Regions from separate parts of the Gracilibacillus xinjiangensis genome, predicted to be linked through region 1. Evidence: riboswitches for the same ligand, from Rfam matches in the RefSeq annotation. Region 1 holds a riboswitch; each other region holds the start of a gene.

The links. A riboswitch is a leader RNA that binds a small molecule or an ion and turns the genes downstream of it on or off. The one in region 1 is predicted to bind S-adenosylmethionine.
Region 2: another riboswitch for S-adenosylmethionine. It lies ahead of ACFOY7_RS06055 (phosphoadenylyl-sulfate reductase); the one in region 1 lies ahead of ACFOY7_RS10520 (methionine biosynthesis PLP-dependent protein).
Region 3: another riboswitch for S-adenosylmethionine. It lies ahead of ACFOY7_RS06710 (bifunctional homocysteine S-methyltransferase/methylenetetrahydrofolate reductase); the one in region 1 lies ahead of ACFOY7_RS10520 (methionine biosynthesis PLP-dependent protein).
Region 4: another riboswitch for S-adenosylmethionine. It lies ahead of ACFOY7_RS06890 (PLP-dependent aspartate aminotransferase family protein); the one in region 1 lies ahead of ACFOY7_RS10520 (methionine biosynthesis PLP-dependent protein).

The regions. Positions count from the first base shown of each region.
Region 1 covers NZ_JBHSDT010000004.1:1,321,422-1,328,912, forward strand. Annotated here, with positions in the region: gene ACFOY7_RS10510 (nucleoside phosphorylase) at 1-9, shown strand, start outside; gene ACFOY7_RS10515 (aminotransferase class V-fold PLP-dependent enzyme) at 646-1,818, opposite strand; gene ACFOY7_RS10520 (methionine biosynthesis PLP-dependent protein) at 1,811-2,917, opposite strand; SAM riboswitch class I at 3,021-3,124, opposite strand; SAM riboswitch class I at 3,387-3,487, shown strand; gene ACFOY7_RS10525 (inorganic phosphate transporter) at 3,571-4,650, shown strand; gene cobA (uroporphyrinogen-III C-methyltransferase) at 4,643-5,395, shown strand; gene ACFOY7_RS10535 (hypothetical protein) at 5,521-5,787, opposite strand; gene ACFOY7_RS10540 (MDR family MFS transporter) at 5,897-7,372, opposite strand.
Region 2 covers NZ_JBHSDT010000004.1:367,042-374,532, forward strand. Annotated here, with positions in the region: gene sat (sulfate adenylyltransferase) at 1-508, opposite strand, end outside; gene cysI (assimilatory sulfite reductase (NADPH) hemoprotein subunit) at 508-2,223, opposite strand; gene ACFOY7_RS06050 (assimilatory sulfite reductase (NADPH) flavoprotein subunit) at 2,238-4,037, opposite strand; gene ACFOY7_RS06055 (phosphoadenylyl-sulfate reductase) at 4,136-4,861, opposite strand; SAM riboswitch class I at 4,995-5,113, opposite strand; gene ACFOY7_RS06060 (sensor histidine kinase) at 5,371-6,477, shown strand; gene ACFOY7_RS06065 (response regulator) at 6,474-7,112, shown strand; gene ACFOY7_RS06070 (ABC transporter ATP-binding protein) at 7,224-7,491, shown strand, end outside.
Region 3 covers NZ_JBHSDT010000004.1:528,042-535,532, forward strand. Annotated here, with positions in the region: gene metE (5-methyltetrahydropteroyltriglutamate--homocysteine S-methyltransferase) at 1-1,165, opposite strand, end outside; gene ACFOY7_RS06710 (bifunctional homocysteine S-methyltransferase/methylenetetrahydrofolate reductase) at 1,193-3,037, opposite strand; SAM riboswitch class I at 3,125-3,230, opposite strand; gene ACFOY7_RS06715 (nitroreductase family protein) at 3,402-3,968, shown strand; gene ACFOY7_RS06720 (bifunctional metallophosphatase/5'-nucleotidase) at 4,325-5,878, shown strand; gene ACFOY7_RS06725 (LysM peptidoglycan-binding domain-containing protein) at 6,089-6,889, shown strand; gene ACFOY7_RS06730 (Gfo/Idh/MocA family protein) at 7,129-7,491, shown strand, end outside.
Region 4 covers NZ_JBHSDT010000004.1:569,070-576,560, forward strand. Annotated here, with positions in the region: gene ACFOY7_RS06880 (YpmS family protein) at 1-42, opposite strand, end outside; gene ACFOY7_RS06885 (GDSL-type esterase/lipase family protein) at 58-987, opposite strand; gene ACFOY7_RS06890 (PLP-dependent aspartate aminotransferase family protein) at 1,263-2,978, opposite strand; SAM riboswitch class I at 3,058-3,172, opposite strand; gene ACFOY7_RS06895 (Hsp20/alpha crystallin family protein) at 3,341-3,808, shown strand; gene cls (cardiolipin synthase) at 3,876-5,318, shown strand; gene ACFOY7_RS06905 (ABC-F family ATP-binding cassette domain-containing protein) at 5,351-7,234, shown strand; gene ACFOY7_RS06910 (aminopeptidase) at 7,238-7,491, shown strand, end outside.

The DNA of each region.
Region 1 (7,491 bases):
GATAAATAATGTGTAAGGAGTTGTCCATATATTCTGGACAACTTTTTTTGTCAGTTTTTTTAAATGCCAAAGCGTGAGTGAAAAGCAGTGGTGATGGCATTGAAATAGTGTTTAAAAGGCAAAGCGTGAGTGAAAAGCAGTGGTGATGGCATTGAAATAGTGTTTAAAAGGCAAAGCGTGAGCGAAAAGCAGTGGTAATGGCATTGATAAGCGGTTTAAAAGCCAAAGTGTGAGGAAATGCAGCCGTGATGGCATTGAAATAGTGTTTAAAAGCCAAATCGTGAGTGAAAAGCAGTGGTGATGGCATTGATAACTGTTTAAAAGCCAAATCGTGAGTGAAAAGCAGTGGTGATGGCATTGATAAGCTGTTTAAAAGCCAAATCGTGAGCGAAAAGCAGTGGTGATGGCATTGATAAGCTGTTTAAAAGCCAAATCGTGAGCGAAGAGCAGCCGTGATGGCATTGAAAAGGTGTTTAAAAGCCAAAGCGTGAGGATAAAGCAGCCGTGATGGCATTGAAAAGCCATAATATCTCAAAGAAGAGGAAGCCTAAGAGCAATGAATTATGCCCAACTAGTCAAATTGATGCCAAAAAAGGCCGATAAAGCAATGTAAAGCTTTACCGACCTTTCTTGTTCGTTGATAACTTAATTCCTTACTACAACTGACTGTTCCAATGCTTGCGTTAAATCTTCCACAAGATCGTCCACATTTTCAATACCGACAGATAAGCGGAATAGTCGATCATCAATACCTCGCTCTTTTCGTTCGGCAGGGGGCATTGCTGCATGAGACATTGTTGCAGGGTGTGAAAGAATAGATTCTACTGCTCCAAGGCTTACCGCGAATACTGGTAACTTTATGCTTTCTACAAACTTTTGACAATCAATTTTTCCATCTAAAAGAAAAGATAGCACAGCACCGCCACTGCGAGCCTGTGACTTGTTAATCTCATAACCAGGGTGTTCCTTTAAACCTGGATAGTACACTTTTTCAACAGCTTGATGTTCTTGAAGAAAGTGAGCAATTTTGTCAGCGGATTGACTAGATTTTGTTAGTCTTGTTTCCAGAGTCTTCATCCCTTGAATCAATGTATAACTATCATGTGCACCTAAAATGGCACCGAATGTATTTTGTACAAACTTCAATCGTCCTGCTAACTCTTCATCATTTGTTACAGCTAATCCTGCTACTATATCACTGTGTCCTGACAGGAATTTCGTTGCACTATGTAAGACAACATCAACACCTAAGTCAAGCGGGTTTTGATAAAGTGGTGTCATAAAAGTATTATCTAAAAATGTGAGGGCATTATTTTGTTTGGCTAATTGTACTGTTTTCCGAATGTCTGTCACTTGCAATAAAGGATTAGCAGGTGTCTCGATATAGATAACCTTTGTATTAGGTCTGATCGCTTGCTCAATTTCTTCATTTTTTGTCATATCAACAAAGGTATAGTCAATAGCGAATTGTGTAAGCAATTGACTGACAAAACGGAAGGTTCCGCCATAGACATCTTTTGTTACAACAACATGGTCTCCTGCCTTTAATAACAGAAAGGCAGAGGAAATTGCTGCCATTCCAGAAGAAAAAGCAAAACCTGCTATTCCATTTTCTAATTCTGCAATGGTTTTTTCAACAATTTCTCTTGTCGGGTTTCCTGAACGGCTATAATCAAAAGGTCCAAATGAATGTAACTCATCCTGATGGTATGTTGATGACAAATAGATAGGAGGGTTAACAGCACCTGTCTTTCTTTCCTGGTAACCTTGGTTCACCCCTGCGTGAATTAATTTCGTTTCTAGCTGGTGTTTAGACATGAACAATTCCCTCCTTGCTTTTGATTAACGCCTGATTAATATCATTCTTCAAATCCTCTATATGTTCAATCCCAACAGAAAAGCGCAGCAGTCTGCCGCAGATTCCACGACGGTCCCGTTCTTCTTCTGGAATATCTGCATGTGTTTGGGTTGTTGGATAAGTTATAAAACTTTCGACACCACCCAAGCTCTCCGCGAATATAATAGTTTCAAGGTTTGATAGAAAACCTGCAACCATTTCTTTGTCTTTCACACGAAAGCTCATCATTGCACCTCTGCCAGGATAAAGTACATCTGTAACTAATTCATGATTTGTTAGAAATGTTGCGAGATCCTTTGCATTTTGCTGTTGTTTCTCTAACCTTAAGCTAAGTGTTTTCATCCCGCGAATTAAGAGCGTACAGTCAAATGGTGAAAGCACAGCACCTATTGCATTGTGAAGATAACCTATTCTTTCAGAGAGTTCTTCCCCTTTCGCAACAACTAAGCCAGCTAGTACATCATTATGACCACCTAAATACTTTGTAGCTGAATGGATAACAATATCGGCACCATCATTTAATGGCTGTTGTAAATATGGGGTATAAAATGTATTGTCAACAATAAACAGTAAATCATGTTTTTTAGCAATTGCGGCAATCTCTTTTATATCTAATTCAATTAATAATGGGTTAGTAGGTGTTTCAATAAAAATAGCTTTTGTTTTGTCCGTAATATTTGCTTCAATTTGATCAGGAGTAACATAAGTTGGTTTGATATTATATGCTTTCTGATAATGATCAAACAGGCGGTAACTTCCACCATATACATCTTCTGTTACAATAATTTGATCACCTTTTTCGAATAGGGAAAAAATAAGCTGGATTGCTGCCATTCCCGATGTACAGGCAAATCCTTTTGATCCATTTTCTAATTTAGCAATCGTTTCTTCGACAATATCTCTCGTAGGATTTTTGGATCTTGTATAATCAAATCCCGTTGATTCACCAATCGTACGATGTTGATATGCTGTCGATAAATAGATCGGAGCTTCTACTGCTCCAGTTTTTGGATCTGATTCATTTCCGATTTTTGCAAGTATAGTTTCAATATGTTTCAACAGGCCCACATCCTTTAATGCAAATTTTACCTCTTTTTCTAAATTGAAAAAGGCTTTCTTCTTTGATAAGAAGAAAGCCCTGTAAGGTTAAGGTTTACTAATCTCCTTATCTTTGGTAAGAATACCGTCTGGAATTAGCACCATGCATCGAATATGCTGGTTGCTGAGGTGTCAACGGGCCAGTCCCTAAACCTCTCTGGATAAGTGTAAAACGAATTATTTAGTTTTAATGGAAATACTATACATACTATCATACAATTCTCCAGTATAAATATCAAGGAAATTTTCTAAAAAAAATTAAAACCTAGTAAATGTATGGGATATAAGGGTTTTCGGCCGAAAAGCCTATTATTTCAATAAATACCACTATTGACAATAAGTAATTTTGCCATTATATTCAATACAAATACCCAGTAATTATCGAGAGAAACTAACCGAATACTTCATTAAGAATACGATTCAATAACAATTCTTATCAAGAGAGATGGAGGGGCTGGCCCGTAGAAATCTCAGCAACAGGCATTATGTACTGTGCTAATTCCAGCAAGTATATCACTTGGCAGATAAGAAGGAGGTAAAACTTCTGCTTTATGCTAAAGTGGGAGTTTTTTATTATATAAAATGTGTTGCCAACTTTAATATAAGGAAGTAGGATGAAAATGTTAGTGATTATTGCAATATTAGCGGCGTGTCTGTTTGCATTTAATATAGGAGCAAGTGGTTCTGCAGCGAGTATGGGGGTCGCTTATGGAGCAAAGGTAATTAAAAACAGGAAAACAGCATTGTTTTTAGCGGGATTAGGTGCGATCATTGGTGCATTATGGGGTGGTCAGCATGTAACAAACACGTTAGGCAAAGGAATTATTTCCGAAGAGATTATTGATGTTCCCATTGCGGCAATTATCCTGTTAGTCGCTGGCGGAACACTATTAATCACAAACTCTATCGGTATTCCTTTATCAACTAGTGAAGTTACAGTAGGTGCGATTGTTGGTGTAGGTATCTCGTTTCAGCAACTTTATGTAACGAGTATCTTTCATATTGTCAGCTTATGGCTAATAATTCCCTTTCTTGCATTTATGATTACATTTACTTTTGAAAAGTTACGTACAAAATTTCATCATAAAATTAAAATGAAACCATCCCATAAATTGCTGGCAGTACTGTTGATGTTTACTGGTTTCTTTGAAGCGATTGCAGCAGGGATGAACAATGTCGCAAATGCTCTAGGTCCTTTAGTAGGTGCAGATATTATGTCAATGGAAGTCGGTTTGCCATTATTCGCAGTAATTGTAGCATTTGGAAGCTTTTTGTTCGGTGGCAAGGTATTGGAAACAAATGCAAAGAAAATTACGAGCTTATCACTAGCAAATGGTGTAGTGATATCCAGTACAACAGGATTCCTTGTTATTATCGCGTCCTTCCTGGGTATTCCGATTCCTATGACACAAGTGACAACGACTGCTATTGTAGGTATTAGTGCAACGAAAAGCTGGAAAGATGTCTGGAAACAAAAAATAGTTCACCAGATTGCAAAAGTCTGGATTACATCTCCCATTATTTCATTAGTCATTGCCTATAGCTTAACAGAAATGATTGTTCACCAGTCATTCTATACTGTAGTATTATTACTGCTAACCATTATGATTACATTCGTTTTACTGAAATATGAAGTAAAAGCAGATAAGAAGATAAAGAAGCAAACGAGAAGGGAATGGCAAGCAAATGAGTAAAGTTTACATCGTAGGAGCGGGACCGGGAGATAAGGAACTAATAACATTAAAAGGTTTAAGAGCAATTAAAGAAGCTGATGTGATTCTATATGATAGATTAATTAATAAAGAACTGTTAGATTATGCGAAAGAAGGCTGTGAGTTGATCTTTTGCGGAAAAAAACCGAGATTACATGGTTTGATTCAAGAGGAAATTCATCGTTTACTAGTTCACCATGCCAAACAAGGAAAAGTTGTCACAAGGCTAAAAGGTGGAGATCCATTTATATTCGGCCGTGGCGGGGAAGAAGGGCAAGTATTGAAAGTAGAGAATATCCCTTTTGAAATTGTTCCGGGAATTACATCAGGCATCAGTGCTGCAGCTTATGCAGGGATACCGTTAACACACCGGGGAATAAGTGGTTCTGTGAGCTTTGTCAATGCATCCAATCCGGATAACCGTGCAGTGGAAGAATGGGAACATATTGCAAAAGGAGCAGACACTCTTTGCTTCTATATGGGGGTAAGACACTTTCCGAAAACTGCACAATATTTAATACAAGCAGGACTTGACCCCAATACTCCTGTTGCAATCATTCATTGGGGAACATTTACACACCAAAAAACAGTTATTGGTACATTAGAAAATATAGAAAAAAGAATGGGCGAGATTAGCAATCCTTCCATGATTGTTGTCGGTAAAGTGGTTGATTTGCATAAGGACCTGCAATGGTTCGAACAAATCGCCGTAGAACAGTTGAACTAAAGGGAATAACCATTCTTTGGACTATCTTCTATACGAGCGGTTAGCTTCTTGGGAAGACTGTATCCAAAAGATAGCATCGATTATTTACGGAACGCATGGTATCATGGTATAATCGTTCCGTAAATCTAATCCTGATCAATAACCCGCTCAATCTGTTCCTTATCTTTCTCCCAATCCCATTCTGGATTGATTTGATTGAGAAATGCCTGGACTTGATCATTGGACAAATCTTGCTCACCATTAGAGTTATTTTGATAGGATTTCAGCTCCCATTCGCCACCTTTTTTATTTACAGGCATTGTCCATTTCACTGTGAAAATATAGTCATTGTTATTAATATCCGCATGAATCAGCAATATATCCTTATGAAGAATCATGTTTGATAATTTCATATTGATACTCCCTCCCATATTACAGCTGGCTTTTCTTTATTATACCACAAAAAATAAGCGCTTTCTTCCATTGGGTAAAAAAAGGCTTATCAATAAGACAAACCTAATATTACTTATCTTTCGGATATATTTTCGGGAAAAATAATAGAATAATAAATGTGAGGAGGCCGATTACAAATAATCCCTGATACACATTATGTAAGGCAAAACTTAATCCATCCTGTATTGCGAGCAGTTCATTAGGATCAAAAGTCTGGCGCATTTCTTCATCAAGTAATATTTCTGTGTTGCTAATTTCTGCATTAACTTCTGCTTCCTGAAAATATTTTCTCATTTGCTGGTTCATCAACCCGCCTAGAAATGATGCACCAACAGCACTTCCGATGATCCGCATAAACATATTTAAGGATGTAGCAACACCACGCACATTCCAATCCACATGATTTTGAATCGAGACAATAAAGGTAGTGCTGGACAGTCCCATCCCGACACCGATAATGAATGAACTGATTGCCGCGTAGACTGGTCCTTTATCCGAATCAAGTAATGAGAACAGGAAGGTCCCGATTAACAGTGCGGTTCCCCCTAAAAGAGCAGTTGTTCGAAAGCCGATCTTTAACACTAAATGTCCGGCAACCGTAGCAAAAATTGGCCAGCCAATCGACATTGTACTTAATGTAAAGCCGGCAACAATCGCTGACTCTTCCATCACCCCTTGTACATATGTTGGCAGAAAACTAGACAGCCCTAATATAATCATGCCAGAAAATAATGTTGCCAGATTTGCGATAATAATTAATCGATCTTTCCAGAGAAAAAGCGGCATCATTGGTGATACTGCCCTTTTTTCCTGCCATACAAACAGCCCCATACATGCAATAAATAGTAACAAAAGAGAAACTGTCTCAAGTGAAGTCCATGTCCAGACTGTTCCTGCTTGGACAAAAACAATAATTAAGGCAGATATACCGACTAAAAATAAAGCAGAACCGATGTAATCAATTGATTTCTTTTCCTTACCAACATCTTCATGGAAGAAACGATAAACACCGATGATCCCGAGAATGCCAAGCGGTATGTTCATCCAGAAAATCCAGGCCCAATCAATAAACTGGACAATAACACCGCCAAGCAGCGGGCCAAGGACTGAAGAGATTCCCCAGACACTTGCTAAGTAGCCTTGAACTTTTGCCCGTTCTTTCAGTGTGTACATGTCTCCAACGATTGTCGTCACAATTGGCTGAATCGCACCAGCTCCTATACCTTGAATAAGTCGGTATATAACAAGTGCTGTCATTGAATGAGCCAAACCACATAATATCGACCCTGTGAGAAATATGATGACTCCAAACATAAATACCGGTTTGCGGCCAAACAGGTCAGCTAGCTTGCCATAAACCATTGTTGTAATTGCCTGCATTAATAAGAAACTGGAAAAAACCCAACTGTATAGCGTGAATCCACCTAAATCTCCCACAATATTAGGCATAGCTGTAGCAACAATGGTACCTTCAATTGCAGCCATAAACATGGATAGAACGAGTGCAATTAAGACAAGTGGCCGATTCGTTTGCTTATTTGACATTTTCGATCTCCCTTTTGTTCATAATATTAATGGTATTGTACCAAAATATTATTTTAGAATCACATGTTATTCTGTCGAGTAAACGAATTATAAAACTATTTGGAAGGATAATTGTTGCA
Region 2 (7,491 bases), 950 kb from region 1:
TGTTTACTAATTGAATTGGTCCAGCTAAGTAAATTTCGCCTTTTTCATATAGTTTTTTTACACCTGGATGGCTATCATCCGTTGTTCCATATACAGATTGGGCTTCTTTTTCCTTGTCATATCGATATTTCTCTTGTAAGTCAAGCGTTCCATAAAGTACACCATCTTCACCATATAACGCTACAGTGTCACCAATAGTTAATTGATCCGCTTCTTGTTCTGTTACAGCAAGTGTAATGGGTATACTCCAAACCGTACCATCTGCCAGATGTACGTTTTCTACAACATTCAGATAATCTTTTTCACCTAAAAAACCTGTTAGCGGGCTGAAGCCACCAATAGCGATTAATTCTAGGTCGGAAATGCCCCACTTATTGATCGTAAGGGAAGGCTGATTTTTAGCAGCCTCGATTGCTTTATCCCGATCTGCACCAGTTAATTCTCTGTTAACTAGTGTACCACCATGAGCTGTAATTGTTTCACGTTGCTTTTCAATAACTGTTGACATTATAAAACTCCTTTCGTTTCTCTATGGAAATTCTGGCCGTCATACACTGGGTCGACATAGCCTTTTCGAACAACAAAATCGCCGAAATGTTCATTTTCTTCTCTTTCTTCAGCATATATATGGATAATTTCCTTTAATGTTGCCAGTATTTCTTCTTCTCCAATATTTTCGCGATATAGTTGGTTTAACCTATCACCAGTAAAGCTTCCACCTAAATATAAGTTATATTTACCAGGTGCTTTGCCTATAAACGCTATTTCAGCTAAAGCTGGACGTGCACATCCATTTGGACAACCTGTCATACGGATAACAATCTCTTGTTCTTGTAAACCTTCCGCTGCTAATATGCCCTCAATTTTCCCAATTAAGGATGGTAAATACCGTTCTGATTCTGCCATAGCAAGACCACATGTTGGTAAGGCAACACAAGCAATTGAATTTCTTCTTAAACCAGAGTAATGTTTTCCATCCGTTAAGCCGTATGCGTCAATAATTTCCTGAATCTTTTTCTTTTTTTGTGGTGATACATTTGCAATAACAAGATTTTGGTTTGGTGTCAGGCGGAAATCCCCTGTGTGAACATTGGCAATTTCCCGTAATGCTGTCATCAGTTTATAGTCATCTGTATCTTTTACACGGCCATTTTCAACAAATAATGTGAAATGCCATCTGTTATTTCCTTTGATCCAGCCATATCTGTCACCATTGTGATCAAAGTGATAATCTTTCGCATCTTCTAATGAAAATCCAAGACGGTTTGCTAATTCTTCTTTAAACCAGTCTAGCCCGTAGCGATCAATTGTATATTTAAACCGGGCATTTTTCCGATCGGAACGGTTTCCGTAATCGCGTTGGATAGTTACTACTTTTTCAGCAACTTGAATAACATCTTCTTTTTTACAGTATCCGGCTACTTTACCTAGTTGCGGGTAAGTGTTGGTATTCCCGTGTGTTGAACCCATGCCGCCGCCAACAACCACATTAAAACCTTTCACCTCGTTATCCTCAACAATTGCAATGAAGCCTAAGTCTTGTGAAAAGACATCGATATCGTTAGATGGAGGTGCTGCAATACCAATTTTGAACTTTCTTGGTAAGTATGTCTTTCCGTAAATTGGTTCTTCCTCTTCTTTGGAATCGATTATTTTTTCTCTATCTAACCATATTTCATGATAAGCGCCTGTTTTTGGTGACAGATGATCACTAATTTTTTGGGCCCAATCTTGAATTTCCTGATGGACTTCTGACTGGTAAGGATTGGGGTTACACATTACATTACGGTTCACGTCACCACATGCAGCGATGGTTGTCATCAGTTCATCATTGATTGTTTTTATTGTTTCTTTTAAATTCCATTTCAATATACCGTGCAATTGGAATGCTTGCCTTGTTGTAAGTTTTATTGTATTGTCGCCATATTTTTGTGATAAGTCATCAACAGCTAACCATTGTTTTGGTGTTGCTACACCACCTGGTATCGCAACACGCAGCATAAATGAGTATGCCGGTTCTAACTTTTGTCTGCGGCGCTCATCACGAATGTCACGGTCATCCTGTTGGTAACTGCCATGAAATTTCAGTAGTTTTGTGTCATCATCTGAGATAGATGCAGTTATTGGATCATTTAATCCCTCAACAATTGTTCCCCTTAAAAACCGGCTGTCTTCTTTTAACTTTTCAATTGGGTCTAGTTTTTTCTGGTCGTTGCCTGCCATGGATATCCTCCTAATTAATATACGTCTCTTTGATAACGTTTTTCTTGTTTTAATTGATTGATATATGCTTCTGCTTCTTCTCGACTAACATCCTTTTGTTCAGCGACAATCTGAATGAGAGTTTGATGAACATCCTTCGCCATTCTCTTCTCATCGCCACAAACGAATAGATGTGCTCCGCGTTCCAACCAAGCGAATACATCTTTTGCGTTTTCTAACAGACGGTTTTGGACATAAACTTTTTCCGCTGTGTCTCTAGAGAAAGCTACATCCATCTTAGATAAATAGCCTTTCTTTAGCCAATTTTGCCAATCGACTTGGTATAGAAAGTCAGAACGGAAATGCTGATCACCAAAGAATAACCATGTGTCACCTTTTAAGTCGAGTTCTTCACGTTCCTCAATATATCCTCTGAATGGAGCAACCCCTGTTCCTGGTCCAATCATAATAACAGGTGTGGACTCATCAAATGGGAATTTAAAGTTTGGATTGCGGTGAACATATACTTCTACAACATCACCAGGTTTAATTCTTTCAGCAAATTCACCGGAACAAACTCCCGTGCGATCTCTTCCGCAGCTATTGTAACGAACTGTTGCGATAGTTAAATGAACTTCATCAGGGTTTGCCTTGTAACTGCTTGAAATGGAATATTGGCGTGCCGGTATCTTCCGCAGCCAATGCATCATCGTTGTTGGATCAAGTTCTGCTGGCGGATAATCTTGAATTAAATCAAGTAAATCCCTGCCATCGATGTATTGCTTAATTTGCTCATTGTCAGCAATTAATTTTAGTAAATCATCATTTTTGAAATAACTTACAGCCTTATCAAGCAAGCCTTTTGTCAATCTGGTAATTTCAAAAATGGATGTTAATGCTTCGTGAATGGAGCGAATTTCTCCTTGTTTATTGATCGGAACTGTTTGCTCTGGATTCCAGTCTAGTTGTTTAATAACTTGCTTTACTAAGTCCGGGTCATTTTTTGGATAGATTGCTAGACAATCCCCCGGTTCATAACTGAAGTTTGAACCATCCAGAGATAATTCAATATGTCTCGTTTCCTTATTCGAACCTTTTCCACTTAAATTAATATTTTCCAGAACTTCAGCAGAGAAAGGGTTGCTTTTTGAGTAAATGGGTTGTTCAGCTGGTGTAGGTGCTGCAATGTCAACGGTCTGTTGATTACCCTGGTCTTCTTCTAACTTTGCTAACACTCCGTTCATCCACTCTTCTGCCAACTCATCGTAATCTACATCACAATCTACTCTGTTGTAAATTCGTGTTGCTCCTAATTCTTCTAAGCGGTTATCAAAGTCTTTACCTGTTTGACAAAAATGCTCATAAGACTCATCGCCTAATGCCAGAACAGAGAAGCGGACGTTCTCTAATTTAGGAGCTTTACGCCCAAGTAAAAATTCATGGAACTGAATGGCATTATCTGGCGGATCTCCTTCACCATGCGTAGCTGTGATGATAAATAAATCTTCTACCTCTTTAATTTTCTTTGGCTTAAAATCATCCATGCTTGATACAGATACTTTTAGATTTTTTGCTTTTAATTTATCTGTTAGGCTTTCCGCAAGTGCTTGGCTGTTCCCGGTTTCGGAACCATATAGAATGGTTATCGTCCTTGTTGGTGCTGATGTCGCTTGTGCCTGTGGTTGCCCGGGAGCTGCCGGAGCTTCTGTTGCTTGAGAAGCAGCTAAATAGCCTGCAAGCCAATTTTTTTGTGCATTGGTTAGTGTTGGTAACAGCTGATTTAAGATTTCTGTTTGCCTTTCGTCAAAAGGACTATTGACAACTTGTAATGTCAAAAAACTCACCCCTAAGTAGATTTTTGGATAAAGGATCCATTTACATAATTAAACCTATTGATTTACTTTGATATTGTCATAAAAATAAGCACCATAACTTACGTGGTGTGTAATCCGCATTCTGTTTTATTGAAATTTGTCCATCTTCCTGATCGTTCATCCCCGCCTTGCTCTACTGGTTTTGTACATGGGATACAACCGATACTAGGATAATTTTGATCGTGCAAAGGATTATATGGTAAATTATTCGACCGGATATAGTCCCATACATCATCATGAGTCCAATAAATTAGCGGACAAACTTTCACAGATTTAAACCGATTGTCTTTATTAAAAAATTCTGTGTTTGCACGACTAGGCGATTGTTCGCGTCTTAAGCCTGAAATCCATGCTGTCGCACCATTCAACACTTCTTCTAATGGTTTTATTTTCCTTATATAGCAACATTGATCAGGATTTCGTTTCCATAAAGCCGAACCATGCTGCTCTGACTGCTCTTCTAACGTCAATTCAGGTCGTTTCATCTCAATTTGTAATTGTGGATACTTTTCTTTCACTTGATCAATTAAATCATATGTTTCCTGAAAGTGAAGGTCTGTATCAAGGAAAACTAACTTCGCATCAGGTTTTACTTTAGAAATTAAATCAATCAAAACCATACTTTCTGCACCAAAGCTGCAAGCATACACTAAGGAATCTCCATAAGACCCGTAAGCGTAGTCAATAATATCTTGAGCACCTTTTGTCTGATCCTCTGCGTCTGGTGTAAATCCATTCCAGTGACTCTCTCGATAATGTTCATACGTAATTAACTGCTCTGTCATGTATAAACATCCTCCTTTTGTTTTGATACAATCCTATTGGAAGAACGTGATTTGCCTCATACTTGATGGCAATTTACCTTATAATAAAAAACCTCTTATCTGGTTTGATAAGAAGTTTGATTGACATCACTACTTCTTATCTTCCGGGTACTCGTAGTATATGCTGTCCCGCAGGATTTGGCACAGTGTTCTAAGTTCGAACCTGTTGCCGAGGATTCACCGGGCCTGCCCCTCCACCTCTCTGGATAAGAATTGCTTTCTATGAACATTTAATGTAATACTATAACTATTTTTTGGCAATGTCAATAGAGATTTATGAAAAAGTGTACGAAGAATATAGATTGAGAGTATTTTACTATATAGTAATATTGCCAAACGTTAAGTAGGTTAATAATGTCATTCTGTTCATTTAACGTCTTACAAGTGCTTTGCACGATAATATTTCCGAAGCTCGAATCTTCTGAATTATGGTATATTATTGAGAAAGGGGGGGGCATATGCGGGGGTCAATGTGGCTTTGGTTATTATTATGGCTGTTGGCATGGACAGGTGGATTAATTGTCGAGATGGATGCTGAGTCTCATTCGGCATACCTTTTTGGAATGGCAGCCATTTTTTTCTCATTATTCTTCTTTCGTTCTATCATAAAAAAGGGAAATTACATCATTTGGTTCGGTTTATGCATTGTACTAACTGTTACATTTCTTATCCCATTGAATGGGGTAGTGAATCCATTTGTTTGGATGATGTTTATTTTTTTAATTGTCCATATTACTTATCTTTTCAGAGGAAAAACGATGTATAGCTTGTTAATCATCGTGATAGGATCCATTTATTTAATACATATGGAGTTTTTTTCACCTATAATTCTCCTCATGCTTTTTTTAGTATCTATATCTACAATTTTATTCGCTTATTATTTTCAAAAAAACGTAAAAGATGTAACAGACTTAGAAGAACGTTATCAGGCGCTATTGCATACGTATCGCAAGGTAAAACGTGATTCGATATCGAATGATGAGCATGTCAGGCAACAAGAGCGTATTTATATAGGAAGAGAAATTCATGATCGTGTTGGTCATACATTAACGAATTTATTAATGCAAATTGAAATATTAAGGCTGCAGGATAATCGTGAGGAGTGGAGCCAGCTAAAAAGTTTAGCACAAGAAAGTTTATCCGAAACGAGAAAAGCAGTGAAAGCATTAAAGGAAGATAAGATTACAGGGATTGCAGCAATTATTCAATTAATTCGTAAACTCGAGGCAGAGCAGTACATATCAATATCATTTTCGATGCGGCAAAATGCTCTGTCTATTTCATTGAGTCCAGAACAGGCTAGCGTTGTTTATCGTGCCATTCAGGAATCACTAACTAATGTTATGAGACACAGTTCTGGAAAAGAGGCGACAATCATTCTGGAAGCGCCTGGTGCCACCCATTTCCGGTTTGAAGTGATTAATCCATTACAAAATGAAATAGACATAAAAGAAGGATTTGGTTTAAAGGCGATGAGGGAACGACTGATTCAAATTGGCGGTCAATTAGAGGTTCAATCATACAGTAACCAATTTGTTATTCGTGGCATGTTTCCAATAAAGGGGGGTCCTAAGTGATAAAGATATTATTAGCCGAAGACCAAGCAATTGTTAGACAGGGAATTAAAATGATGTTGGAAACTGATCCAACCATCCATGTAACAGGTGAAGCAAAAAATGGCCAGGAAGCATTAAAATTACGTGAGCAGAATTATTATGATATGGCGATATTAGATATAAGAATGCCAGAGATGGATGGATTGCAAGCGGCAAAAGAGTTGCTAAGACGCTTTCCGGAAATGAAGGTACTGATGCTGACAACATTTAATGATGAAGAATATGCTGTTCAGGCGTTGAAAATAGGTGTTCATGGATACCTGCTGAAGGATGCAGAAGCAAGCCAGCTTATCCATGCAATCAAAAATTGTTTAGCTGGTGGATTACAATTACCAGGTGAGGTAGCGAAGAAAGTCGTCCCGCATTTGCTGGAAAAAAGGGCGCCTGTTAATGAAGGTCATCCTGTTTCATTAACGAAAAGAGAAACAGATATATTATGTTTGCTTGGAGAAGGGAAGAGTAATAAAGAAATTGCAGAGGCATTGGCTTTATCTGTAGGTACGGTAAAAAATCATATTAGTCAACTTCTTGATAAGCTTGAATTAAGGGACCGTACACAAATTGCTATCTATGCGATACGGAATGGTTATGTATAAAATGACTTAAGTCACAGTTTGGATGAAAAGTAATGACTGAGGGCAGTGTTCGCACTGTCCTTTTTCAATTAAACTAAGAATATATTAATGAACTAAAGGAAGGTGAACCCTTTGCTAGAAACAGAGGCATTGCGCAAAGTATATAAAAAGCAAGTAGCGGTGGATGATGTCAGTTTATATTTAAAACAAGGAGAATCTGTTGGGTTACTGGGACCAAATGGTGCAGGGAAATCGACATTCATCTCGATGATCGCCACTTTAATGAAGCCAACATCGGGGATTGTAACATGGAATGGGCAAGATGTAATTAAAAATCCAAACATTATCCGTCCGACGTTAGGGGTTGTGCCTCAAGAGATTGCTTTGTATAAGGAATTAT
Region 3 (7,491 bases), 790 kb from region 1:
ATGGTGATTCAGCAAGTTTAACTCTTGCTATTCTGCTTTCAGTTAATTCATGCTCAATGGTGGTCTCTCCTTGATTAACACCTTTGACTAAAACATTAATTTCAGCCAGTTTCTCATCAGCAAAGCTTAATCCATCTAAGATCACCTGGTCTATTTTCCTTTCCGTCTTTTTTGTTACGGGTACATGCAACAAAGAACATGATGGCTGGATGATCATCGTTTCTGCATTAGTAATTGATTGAATTTCATTGATAAGTGCTAATTTGTCGTCTAAATCTGATCGCCATACATTTCGGCCATTAATTATACCTGCAGCCAGGATTTTATCTTTAGGGAATCCCCATTTTTTGATTGCATGAAGATGTTCACCGTGAACGAAGTCTAAGCCGATTGCTGCAACAGGTAGTTTCACAACTTCATCGTAATGTTGTACTGTTTCAAAATATGTTTGTAAAATAATTTTGGCATGCGGTACACTTGCTGTTAATTGTTGATAAACTTTTGCGATCAATGCGATTTCCTTTTCGGAAAGGTTTGTGCCTAAGATTGGTTCATCTATTTGAATCCAGTCTGCACCTGCATCAACAAGTTCTTCTAAAACCTGTTCATAAAGAGGTAAGAAAGACTCAACGATTGCTTCAAAATTAGTATCCCTATACCCTTTGGATAACTTTACAAAAGTTACAGGTCCAACCAGAACCGGTTTCCCGTTAATGCCTAATTCTGCTTTTGCTTCATTGTAATAAGTTAACGCCCGGTTTTCTATTAACCTTGGTGTGACATCATTCAGTTCTGGAACAATGTAATGATAATTGGTGTTAAACCATTTGGTCATCTCAGCTGCAACTGCTTCTTTTGTCCCGCGTGCAATTGCGAAATAAGTATCAATCGATTTTTCATCTAATTCCTGAAACCTTTTGGGAATCAGACCAAAAGAAAATGCCGTATCAAGCACATGGTCATAAAAAGAGAAATCTCCGACAGGAATTAGATCAATGTTAAGGTCTTGTTGTTTTTTTAAATTAGCAAGACGCAATTGTTTGGTTTCCGTCTTTAATTCATCTTCTGTTATCTCGTTTCTCCAATAAGATTCCAAAGCTTTTTTCCATTCTCTGTCTTTCCCAATGCGTGGATATCCTAGATTTGAACTAATATATGTTGTCATTATGAACACACTCCTATATTCGCAAATTTAATGCAGTATTTTCTTTTCGTTTTTCACTTTTATAATATATTTCGTTAATTCTGTCGTAATTTGATAGTTCATGAATGGCGTAATTAAGTAAATTCCATTAAAATAGTTAATAGCTGTGTCGATCAATTCTTTAGCAATTTGTATTCCTTCTTGTATTGCATCATTGCGGCTGACTTGTGCTTGCATTCTTGCGCGAACCTCATCAGAAAGTTTCATGCCCGGAACTTCATGATGGAGGAATTCAGCGTTTTTATGTGAGACTAATGGCATAATGCCGATGAAAACAGGTGTTTTCAAGTGCTTTGTTTCACGATATAAAGCGATAATTTGCTCATGGTTGAAGATTGGTTGGGTTAGGAAGTAATCAGCACCATGTTCTATTTTCTTTTCCATTCGCTTTACTGCTTTTTCTAAGTTTGCAACATTTGGGTTAAATGCAGCAGCTACTTGGAAATTTGTTTTTTTTCGCAGGGAGGCACCTGAAAAGGATAATCCTGTGTTACATTGTTTGATCAGGCGGATTAATTCAAATGATGTGACATCAAAGACGGAAGATGCACCAGGGAAACCGCCAATTCTGGTTGGGTCACCTGTTATCGCTAATATGTCATGGAAATCTAATGTATGTAGTCCCATGAGATGTGCTTGCAGTCCAATTAAATTGCGATCACGACAGGTTAAGTGAATGAGTGGTTTTACGCCAATATTCAGTTCTTTCATTTTGATTGCCATCGCAAGGTTGCTTATTCTAGGTGTAGCAAGGGAATTGTCTGCTAAAGTAATGGCATCGACACCAGCTTTATCTAATTGCTTCACACCTTCAAGAAATTCATCAATCTCTAAATGCTTAGGTGCATCTAATTCCACAATCACAGTATGTCTTTCTTTTACTTTATCAAGTAAGGTTGGTTGATGATTCTCTAGTTGAGGGTCTGATTGTGTAATAATTAGCGGGTTTTCTCTTACTTCTTTATTGGTGATCGGTAAAAGTCCTTTTATGCCTGTTTTTAATGCTTTTATATGCTCCGGGGTAGTGCCACAGCAACCGCCAATAAGCCGGACACCTTGGTCGCGGAACTTTTTGGCACATTGCTTGAAATAATCGGTTTGTTCACTGTATACCAGCTTTCCGTTTTCATATGCTGGTAAACTAGCATTCGGAAATGCTGACAGATAAGCCTTTTCAAGTAATGGAACAGACTCTAATGATTCAATCATATGATGAGGCCCCAGGCGGCAATTAATCCCTGCCACATCTGCACCTAATTCCTCTAATTGGTAAAATGCATCTGTTAATAATGTTCCATTTTCCAATATACCTGGTTCATGCATCGAAACATTCGTAATGATAGGCAGGTCAGTCTCTTTTCTAACAATCTTTAAAGCAGTTTTTAATTCTTCAAGATCGTAATATGTTTCTAGTAAGATTCCATCAATGCCTTCTAAAAGCAATGTAAATAACTGTTCTTTAAAGCTTCGTGTGATTTCCTTCTTTGATGTAACTAGTTTTTGTACACCTCTTATCCCGCCAATTGTTCCTAAAACAAATGTGTTTTCATTTGCAGCTTGCTTAGCGAGTTGTACTGCTTTTACGTTAATTTGATGCACCTGTTCTTCCAAGCCAAAACGAGCCAGTTTAATATAGTTGGCGCCATATGTGTTTGTCTGGATGATGTCAGCACCTGCTTCTATATAAGAGCGATGAACTTGCAATACTTCATTCGGCTTTGATAGGTTGAATGCTTCAAAGCATTGATCAACACCATGTGCGTATAGTAATGTCCCAATCGCCCCATCAGCAATAAGGATATTTTCTTCCAATTGTTTACGAAGATCTTTCATTCTATTCACCTCCTTTCTATAGGTAAGTACATTAAAAAAGGCCTTCATCCTTGATTGATGAAGGCCCTTAATGGGAATATTCCTTGTTCCTCATCTTTCAAGCATGTTTGCTTGCTGGATTTAGCACCTTGTCTAGTGATAGACGGTTGCTGAGGTATCGTAGGGCCAGTCCCTCCACCTCTCTTGATAAGAGATTGCTATAAAGTTTTCGCTGTCAACATATTACATGAAAAGTAAATCATTATCAAGATGTTTTTCTAAATTATTGAATATTTTCCCTATTAAGCTAAATGAACTTGTATGGGTGAAGAATTTATGATATCATTGAAAATGATTCTCAATTGAGGGATAGAGGTGGATGAAAATGAATGTAAAGCAGTTAATTAAAGAACGCCGGTCCATTTCCGTATATAAAGAAGATCCCGTATCAGTTGATCTGATGAAAGAACTATTAGATGTTGCTGTATGGGTCCCAAATCATAAAATGACAGAACCCTGGCGTTTCGTTTTTGTAACAGGGGAGACGAAGAAGAAACTTGCTGAAATTAATCGCGAGATTGCAAAAGAAAAGGCAAAAACTGTGTCAGCAGAAGAGTTGGAAAAAATCGGTGAGATAGGATATCAAAAAATAATGGATGTTCCTTTTATTATTTTTGTTATTAATCATATTAATCCAATTGAGAAGTTTATTGAGGAAGACTATGCTTCTACTAGTTGTTTAATCCAGAATTTCAGCTTGTTAGCATGGGAAGAAGGTTTAAGTGTGTTTTGGAAAACCGGGAAATTAGCATTCTGTGATGAAACAAAAGATTTAATCGGATTACAGGAAAATGAACGTGTCATTGGATTATTGCAAGTTGGCTACCCGGCAAAAGATCAAAAACCTTTGCCAAGAATACCTGCATCAGAGCGAATAACAGAATTATCATAACGGTGACCACATCTGATTAAGGTGTGGTTTTTTTGTGCGTATGAATTGCTAATAATAATAGCCATACAGCTTGGTTAGGAAACTATTTAGCCTGACACTCAAGTGATTATATTAGAGTGTCGCTAAATAAGGACATAAAAATATGCCGATGAAACGTGTCATCGGCAAACAAGAAAAAGGGGCTATCATTTTGTGAGAAAGCAATCTTTGCAGCATTGCTCAATTTGGAACACTTTTAATATAACAAATGAATGAAAACTAAGTGTTAAAACTGAGTAAAGATAGTGTAAACTTTTTCCTGTTGCTAATAGTTTTTCGTTATAATGAGATGAATGAATTAGTAGAGGAGAGATAACATGCAGAAACTATCCATTTGTATAACAAGTGATATTCATGGATATATTGCACCAACAAATTACAGAAATATGATAGAAGAAAACATGGGTCTAGCAAAAATCGCAACAATTATGAAAAAGATAAGAGAACAGAATGATGTCATCATCATGGATAATGGCGATTTTATCCAAGGCAGTCCTTTTACATATTACTTTGCAAAATATCATAAGGAACAAACGAGTCCTTTAGTTCATATAGCAAACCGGTTAAACTACGATTTCTCTGTATTCGGCAATCATGAATTTAATTATGGATTAGAGTATCTTCAAGCGGTAATTGAAAATTCTCAGTATCCATGGTTATCAGCCAATATTTTAGATGAGGAAACAAAAGAGCCTTTTTTCGGTAAACCATATTTGATCAAAGAAACAGCAGGGAAGAAAATAGCATTTATCGGTCTTACTACTCACTATATTCCTAATTGGGAAGACCCAAATCATATTAAGGGCCTGCTATTTGAAGATGCTTGTACATCTGCTAAGAAATGGGTAAAGAAAGTAAAAGAATTGGAACAACCAGATCTGTTAGTTGTTTGTTACCATGGTGGTTTAGAAAGAGACCCAGATGGTGGCGAGCCAACAGAGGCGCTTACAGGAGAAAATCAAGGCTATCAGATTTGCCAGGAAGTTGAAGGGATCGACATACTTATTACAGGACATCAGCACCGTTATATCACAGCCAATATAAATGGTGTGACAGTGATCCAAACAGGCAATAATGGTCAAGCGTTAGGTGAAATTTCTATAGAGTGGGATGGAGGAGCAGTACACTCTATTCAGTCAAAGCTGCACTATGTTGATGAGAAAATCCATACAGATCGGGAAATTTTTGAATTAATAGAAAAGGATGAAAAGGAAGTTCAGGAGTGGCTGGACCAGCCGATAACGGAAGTGGTTGGAGATATGAGTATTTCTGATCCATTTCAAGCAAGGTTAGAGGAGCATCCTTTTGTTGAATATATCAATTTATTGCAAATGGATATTGCCAATGTAACAATTTCTTGTACCGCTTTATTTCATGACCAATCGCCAGGTTTCCCTGCCAGAGTGACAATGAGAGATATTGTATCCAACTATATTTACCCCAACACATTAAAGGTTTTAAGATTAAAAGGGAAAGACATAAAAGAAGCGCTGGAGTTATCTGCAAGCTATTTCGAGATTGATGACAATGGAGAAATAGCCATTAACCCACAATTTATTGAACCAAAACCACAGCATTACAATTATGATATGTGGGAAGGAATTCATTACGAATTAAATATATCCCGTCCTATTGGGGAACGTGTCACAGAGCTTCAATACCAAGGGGAGCCATTAGATTTAGACAAAGAGTTCAATGTGGTAATGAACAACTATCGTGCCAGTGGCGGAGGAAACTATTTTATGTTCCAAGGGAAAGAGGTTGTAAAAGATATTCCAATAGATATGACAGAACTAATAGCTGACGACTTACTAAATAAAGAAAAATTATTGGCTAAATGTAATCATAATTATTCTGTTGTGAAAAAATAATTTAAGATATAAAATTAGAAATTTCATATAAATGTAGAAAATATTACATCTTGACGTATAAATCTATCAAATGTTGCCCCATAATGACAAATGTGACAAGCTTCCAAATATAACGTAATCTTTGTTACAGACTCTTAATTTCTCTGTAACCACAAAGGGTATTCTGATGTGTTATAGTATAGCTTGTCAACATGAAAGGAGGCAACATGGATGAAAAAGTTTTTATTGTCCACAGCAGTTATCGCTACTAGTTTATTAGCGGTAGTACCAGTATCAGCAGCCGAATACGAGGTTGAACAAGGTGATAATTTATGGGGGATTGCGGAAGAACATAATACATCTGTTGCGAAATTAAGAGAAATGAACAACTTAGAATCGGATATCATTGTCCCTAAGCAAATTATAAATATAGATAAAGAGATTACTTACATCGTGAAGAAAGGTGATTCTTTAAGTGAGATTGCTAAAGCTCACGAGACTACAGTGGCTGACTTAAAAGAATGGAATAACCTTGAGACGAATTTAATTATTATTGGGGAAGAATTAATAATTAAAGAAACAGATAAAGACCCACAGAATACGGAAGAAGATGAGCAAGTTAACAGGGAAACAATTGAATCAACACCTGAAGCGACAGATCCGGCTGAAGTAAAAACAGCACAAGTTGCTCAACAAACAACAAATAATCAACAACAAACTCAAGACAGCCAGCAGCAAACAGGTCAAACCATTAATGTTACAGCAACGGCGTATACAGCAAAATGTGCAGGTTGTTCTGGTATTACAGCGACTGGGATTAATTTATTAGAAAACCCTAATATGAAAGTAATTGCTGTCGATCCAAACGTCATTCCACTTGGTTCAAGAGTATATGTGGAAGGTTATGGTGAAGCAATTGCTGGTGATACTGGCGGCGCGATTAACGGAAATAAAATTGACCTTCATGTTCCTACGAAGCAAGAAGCATTAAACTGGGGCAGAAGACAAGTACAAGTAACTATTTTAAATTAATTTTACTACCCTCTCATCCATGAGAGGGTTTTTCTTTACAAATAATTTACCCATCTTCTTTTCTAACAAAACATCCGCTTTTATTTGAAGTATTTAACGAAACAAAAATAATCAAAAGTAGACAAATGAATTCAAAGATTAGTAGTTGCTATTTTTGGAGAAATGTTTTATAATCATAACAACGTTGTTATTATATTTATTATTTTGCAAACGATTACAAAAAAGTGGGAGTGTTTTCTTTGAAGAAAAAATATGTATTAGTTGGTACTGGCGGTCGAGCAGAATTTTTTTATGGGGCAATGGTACGTGACTTCCAAGAAACATGTTCATTAGTTGCATTTTGCGATTCGAACCAGACAAGATTAGATTATGCAAATAAATTGCTGGATGAAAAGTATAGTGTAGGAAAAATCAACACATATACAGCAGATCGTTTTGATGAAATGATTGAAACAGAAAAACCGGATATTGTTATAGTAACATCTGTAGACAGAACCCATCACCGTTATATCATACGTGCAATGGAGTTAGGGTGTGATGTTATTACAGAAAAACCGATGACCGTTGATGCGGAAAAGACACAGGCAATTATTGATGCAATT
Region 4 (7,491 bases), 750 kb from region 1:
GATAAATAGTCTCCTCCAATTAGTAAATCGGGATTCTTTCATCTATTCTCACACCTTCTAGTTAGTTGTCAGATTCTCATTATTTTGTAAATATGTCCAAACACGTTTCGCCATTAATTCGTATCCTTTTCTGTTCGGGTGAAAATTGTCTTCTGCAAACATATTTTCAGATCTGTTTTGAAAAATATCCTGCATTGGGATGAATGTTACCTTGTCATAATTGTTGGCAATCATTCTACTTTCGTTATTCCATCTTGTTAGTATTACTTCTAATTCTTCAATTTCACTAAAGTATTGTTCAAAAGGGTTAAAGAAACCTAGCAGATAGATTTCTGTATCTGGTTGAATTTCAAAAACTCTATTGATAATTTGGCCCAAACGGTCTTTATAAGGCCCTCTCTCTTCAATGAAAGGTTCCTCCGTTAAATCAATAAAATTATCCTTCAACACTTTCATAATGTCGTTTGCTCCAATGGTGATAAGCACGATATCAGCATCTTCAATCGATGTGACAATTTCTTCATTTTCTAAACGTTTCAACAATTGATCTGTTCGATTTCCCCGCTTACCGAAATTATCGATGGTAACCTTTGCTTCTTCGTTGTCGAAGTGTTCTTCTAATACACCGACATATCCACCGTTATCCGTTTCATCACCAACACCTTGAGTCAGTGAATCGCCAATTGCGACAATATGTGTATCTTTCTTGAAGAAAGTTAATGCATCAATAAAAACATCCTTCATTGCATCACCAAAATTTTCCGTTTCCTCTTCAATTTCTTCTTCCAGCTCTTGTGAAAGGTTTTCATTGTCTGATTCCTGATCATGATCATCTATATTTAGTTCATTCGTTTCTGTCTGATTCGTGTCAGGAGAGGATGTTGATATATTGTCTTGATTATTAGTACCGAAATCTATTATTATCAGCGCACTGGCTGTACTGCCTATTATTAATAGGACAAGCAAACTTATGAGGATTTTTTTCATTGCACACACCTTCGATTAGACATTCTTAGATTGTTCTACTGTATATTTCTATACCCATCTTTCTTGTTTTTCACACGTTATAATATATGCATCAAACAGGGAAAACATGTGATATGTAATTTGCCAGGGCAAATGCTTAAGGGAGTTCATTCACTGCTCTGGCAATAATAAATGAGTGTATTTTATCACAGTAAGCAATCCGGGTAAACAGAAATAACCGTGAATCAATAAAGATCCACGGTTATTCTCTCTTGAATAACGGATAGGGAAGGGGATTACTCTCCACGGCGTAAGCGGTCAGCCTCTTGGTAAGGACAACGGTTTTCTACAATAATTTGTCCTTTTGCTTCCGCATTTGCTTTAATTGTGCTATCAGCTTCTTCTCTAAACCACACGATTTTAGCTTTGCCCGAAACTAGATTCGGATTATTAGATTCTACTACTAATACTATATCAATGTCTCCTTCTGCATCGGAAGGGTTACTAACTGCTGGAACACCATAAAGGGTGCTTTCCTGTTCACTGACAGGTGTAATTTGAAAACCTAGCTTTTGTAAATTAGCAACAGTATTTGCAGCCTCCTCACTATAGCCTACTACTGCAATATTTTTTTGGCGGATTCCGGCATTCTCTCTGGCATATGGTGAAGATAACGCCCATACAATCGCTTTTTCAGCATCTATTTTAATTGTCGGTTCACTATTTGTTGCTTTAGCAATTGCTTGATCTAAGTCTTTAATAATATCATCAGCTGTTTCAATCCCGACAGATAAGCGGACAAGTTCTTCTGTCACACCAGATGACTTTAACTGTTCTGCGGATAATTGTTGATGAGTTGTTGAGGCGGGGTGGATAATTAATGACTTCGCATCACCAACATTTGCAACATGTGACCATAACTGGATGTTATTAATAATACCACGTCCAGCTTCTCTGCCACCCTTGATTCCGAAAGTAATGATGGAACCAAAATGATTGCGTAAATACTTTTTCGCTAATTCATGTGAAGGGTGATTTTCTAAACCTGGATAATTTACCCATTCAACTTGTGGATGATCATTTAAATATTCTGCTACCGCTTTTGTATTTTCGCTATGACGTTCGATACGCAAATGCAATGTTTCTAGCCCTTGTAAGAAATAAAAAGCATTCTGCGGGCTTAGACATGCACCAATATCACGTAATAACTGCACACGCAATTTAATGGCGAAGGCAGGCGGTCCAATATCAATACCGAAACGAATGCCATGGTATGTTTCGTCAGGTTCAACAAAACCTGGAAACTTGTCGCTGTTCCAATTAAACTTGCCACTATCAACTACTATGCCACCTATGGTTGTTCCATGACCTCCAATCCACTTTGTTGCGGAATGGACAACGATATCTGCACCCCATGCAATTGGTTTACATAGATATGGGGTAGCAAAAGTATTATCAATAATAAGCGGGATACCATTTTCATGTGCGATATCAGCAACAGCTTCAATATCGAAAATATTTAAGCTTGGATTAGTAATAATTTCTCCGAATATTGCTTTTGTTTTAGGTGTGATCGCAGTGCGGAAATTCTCTGGATTCGATCCATCGATAAATTTCACATCAATTCCATACTTTGGTAACGTTTTGTTAAATAAATTGAACGTTCCTCCATATAAATTACTGTCAGCAAGAATTTCATCACCTGTATTTGCTAGATTCAGAATGGCTAGAGTAATTGCCGCCATTCCAGAGGATGTGGCAACAGCAGCAACACCATCTTCCAGTAATGCCACACGCTGTTCGAATGCATCAACTGTAGGATTCATAATTCGCGAATAAATATTGCCAGGTTCTGCTAGAGCAAATAAGTTCTGTGCATGTTCTGTGTCATTAAATACATAAGATGTTGTCTGGTAAATAGGGACAGCACGTGAATTAGTGGCAGGATCTACTTGTTGGCCGCCATGAAGCAATGATGTTTCATTGCCTGTAAAATCGAATGAATGTGTCATAATACCCCTCCAATTAATATGTAATAAAAAAACCTCTTCTTATCCAGGTAAGAAGAGGTTTGTGTTAACTTATATCCTCCTCTTATCTTTCAGGTTTGCACCTGTAGGAATTAGCACCTTTTCAACTTGGATGCTCCAAACTGACGGTTGCCGGGCTTCAACGGGCCTAGTCCCTCTGCCTCTCTCAATAAGAGTCTATTAATGAAATTATTAATCATATTATAAGTGAAAAGAATGTAAGCGTCAATCATAATGATCAATTTTTGCAATCAGCTCCATTAATTTTTTTAGGCAAATACCTATTACACTCTCTTTACAGGTGCATAGACTAGTATAAAAATAAAAAAAGAAAGGTGATAAAAATGGATAATAAAGAAAAAAGATCAGAACGACTCCCGGTTTGGGGAGATGAACTAATTAGAAAGCTGGATGCATTTATCTACGATAAACCAACACGAAATATTATGGGGACAATTGACCAGTTTTTTGAAAGAGCAAGAGGCCCTGAGAGAATTCCGGCAGATATTTTAGAAACAGAAAAAGAATGGCTGGTCCGTGTTGATTTGCCTGGTGTTAAGAAAGAACAGATTCAGTTAGCTGTTCATGGAAGTCAACTATTGATAAATATTTCGCATAAGGAAGAAACCGAGCATTATGATCAAACGTATCACTATTACAGAAAAGAGAGAAAAGAACAGTATAAGGAACGAACGATTACATTACCATACATGATTGATAAGGATAAAGTCAAAGTAACGTTTACTAATGGCGTATTACAAATCAAAGGTCCAAAGAATAGTCCAGACGAAAAATACTTGTCCATTGATTAACGAAGTGTTGATTCGCTCGTATTAGGGAAAAGTATGCTATATTAAGACAAGGAAAGGGGGGCATCAGATGGGTGTTTATCAATTAGTAATAAGTTTTCTTTTAATTTTTAATATTATATTATCTTTAGCGATCATCTTTTTAGAGAGAAAAAATGCAACATCAACATGGGCATGGATTATGGTTTTAACATTCATTCCTATTTTTGGATTTATTCTATACTTAATTTTCGGTCGAAAGCTTAGTAATAAGACGATCTTTACATGGGATACAAAGAGTAAATTAGGTGTAAAAACAGCTGTACAACACCAATTGAGAGAGATTGAATCAAAACAGTTTCAAGTAAATGATGAAAGAATGCATGCATATGAGGATTTGTTTTACTTACATTTACGGAACAATGATGCCATCTTCTCACAAGATAATGATGTAAAAGTGTTTACTGATGGGAATCGGAAGTTTAATGCACTAATAGAAGATATTGAGAAAGCAAAAGATCATATTCACTTAGTTTACTATATTGTGAGATCAGATCATTTGGGACAGCGGTTAGCGGATGTGCTGATGAGAAAAGCGCAAGAGGGTGTGGAAGTAAGGTTTCTGTATGATGATATGGGATCAAGGAAGTTAAGCCGGAAATTAATACGGAAAATGCGTCAAGCAGGGGCAGAGGTGGAAGGATTCTTTCCCCCATTAATTCCAAAAGTTAATCTGAAAATTAATCATCGGAATCACCGTAAATTGGCGATCATTGATGGAGAAATCGGCTATATCGGTGGTTTTAATATTGGTGATGAATATTTAGGTGTTGATAAACGATTTGGTTATTGGCGGGATACCCACTTAAGGGTTGTTGGCAGTGCAGTCAACCATATGCAAACACGTTTTATTCTTGATTGGAATCAGGCTTCTCGCAATGACATTGATTACCATAAGCGTTATTATGCAACAAAGCCTGCAGGTAAAATTGGTATGCAAATTGTTTCAAGCGGTCCTGATTCGGAGTGGGAGCAAATTAAGCATGGCTATATGAAAATGATTATGTCTGCAAAGAAATATATTTTTATCCAAACACCGTATTTTATTCCAGATGAGAGTCTGCTAGATGCATTAAAGATAGCATGTTTGTCCGGTGTTGATGTTAGAATTATGATACCGAACAAGCCTGATCACCCGTTTGTCTATTGGGCAACATACTCTTATATTGGTGAATTACTGAAAGCAGGGGCAACGGTTTATATTTATCAGAAGGGATTCTTACATGCTAAGATGATTATAGTAGATGGAGCCATTGCATCTGTCGGAACGGCAAATATTGATGTAAGAAGTTTCCGTCTGAACTTTGAGGTGAATGCTTTTATATATAATGAGACATTGGCAGAAATGCTTGTGGATGAATTTGAGAAAGATATGGAAAATGTAACACAACTAACTTATGCGCTATATCAAAAAAGGCCGTTATGGATTCGATTTAAAGAATCGGTATCACGGTTGATATCGCCTATTTTATAATCAGGAATGTCTGAAAGAAGGAGTTGACCGCATTGCGAGGCTTGAAAGTAGAAGGATTAACAAAAACATATGGGGAAAAAGTGCTTTTTGACAGTATCACTTTCTCCGTAAGTGAGAATGACCGGATCGGGTTGATTGGTGTAAATGGAACAGGGAAATCTACATTACTGAAAGTATTAGCAAAATTAGACACAGCTGAATCTGGCGGGATGGACCACCCAAATGATTATCGAATGGAATACTTAGATCAGGAACCGAAATTAGATAGCGGATTATCTGTCCTTGACCAGATTTATTATGGTGAGGCAAAAACAATTGTGACACTACGAAATTATGAGCGGGCTGTATTAGAATTAGAGCGGGAACCGGAGAATACGCACTTGCAGCAAAAGTTACTTCAAATGCAAGCAGAGATGGATCATCTGGATGCATGGGATGCTATGACTGTTGCAAAAACGGTACTGACTAAATTAGGGATAACGAATATGAATCAGAAGGTGGAAGAGCTTTCTGGCGGTCAGAAAAAAAGGGTGGCCATTGCAAAGGCTTTAATTCAACCAGCTGATTTATTGATTTTAGATGAGCCGACAAACCATTTAGATAATGATACGATTGAATGGTTAGAAGAATATGTACCACAATATAAAGGGGCGATATTGCTTGTAACCCATGACCGCTATTTTCTGAATCGTGTAACGAATCGGATTTTTGAACTTAGTAATGGGAATCTCTATACATACAATGGGAACTACCAAACATTTCTTGAACAAAAAGCGATGAGGGAAGAACAGGAAATACAAGCAGAGAAAAAACATCAGAATCTATTGAAAAAAGAAATAGCATGGCTTCGCAGTGGGGTAAAAGCACGAACAACGAAACAAAAGGCAAGAATTGATCGGGCAGAGCAATTAAAAGAAGTTAGTTTTCATACAAATAAGGATGAAATAGATTTTCAGGTTGGTTCCATTCGATTAGGCAAAAAAGTGATAGAGGCAGAAGGTCTGTCGAAAAGTTATCAAGGGAAGATCTTATTCCGCGATTTCGATTTCTTAATAAAACCTGGCGACCGAATCGGGATTGTTGGGGCGAATGGGAGTGGGAAAACAACTTTACTAAATATTCTGGCTGGAAAGATTACACCTGATAATGGAAAAATAGAAGTGGGTGAAACGGTTAAAATTGGCTACTATACTCAAGACCATCCTCCATTAGATGAGACGGTAAAAGTGATCGATTTAGTCAGGGAAGTAGCAGAAGTTGTCCATACAGTGAATGGGGACGTCATAACAGCAGAGCAAATGCTGGAGAGGTTTCTTTTTCCAAGATCCCAGCAATGGACATATGTGCGTAAATTGTCTGGTGGCGAACGCCGTAGATTATATTTACTGACAGTACTAATGAGAGAACCAAATGTTCTGTTTCTGGATGAACCAACCAATGATTTAGATACCGAAACTTTGGCTGTTTTGGAGGATTATTTAGAAAGCTTTCCAGGGGTTATGCTTACTGTTTCCCATGATCGCTATTTCCTTGATAAGACAATTGATCAAGTGATAGCCTTCACGGGTACCGAAACATTGACACATTTTTATGGTAACTATACAGAATTCAGGGAACAATTTAATAGGAAAGAAGTGCAAAAGAAAGAAGAAAAAGTGAATAATCAATCTCCGCGTCGCAGAAAGAAAAGACTTTCCTATCAAGACCAGCAGGAATGGGCAACAATTGAGGAAGATATTACTTCATTAGAAGAAGAACTGGAGTTAATTCAAGGGGAGATTGAAGCTGCTGGCAGTGATATCGGCAAAATTAATCCATTATTTGAAAAGCAAAATGAATTAGAAGAGCAATTAGAAATGAAAATGGAGCGCTGGGAAGAACTGTCTCTATTAGTGGAACAATTGAAGGAGGAATAACAAATGGCACAACAGCAATTATTAGAAAAATACGCAGAATTAGCATTAAAAACAGGCGTCAATTTACAAAAAAACCAGGCATTAGTGATCAACTCGTCTATTGAAGGAGTAGAATTCACTAGAATTGTTGCACGGAAAGCGTACGAGTTAGGTGCAAAAAATGTACATATTAATTGGACGGATGATGAACTGACATTATTAAAATTCCAATATGCACCGGAAGATGTATTAACAGATATTCCAGCATGGCAAGTCGA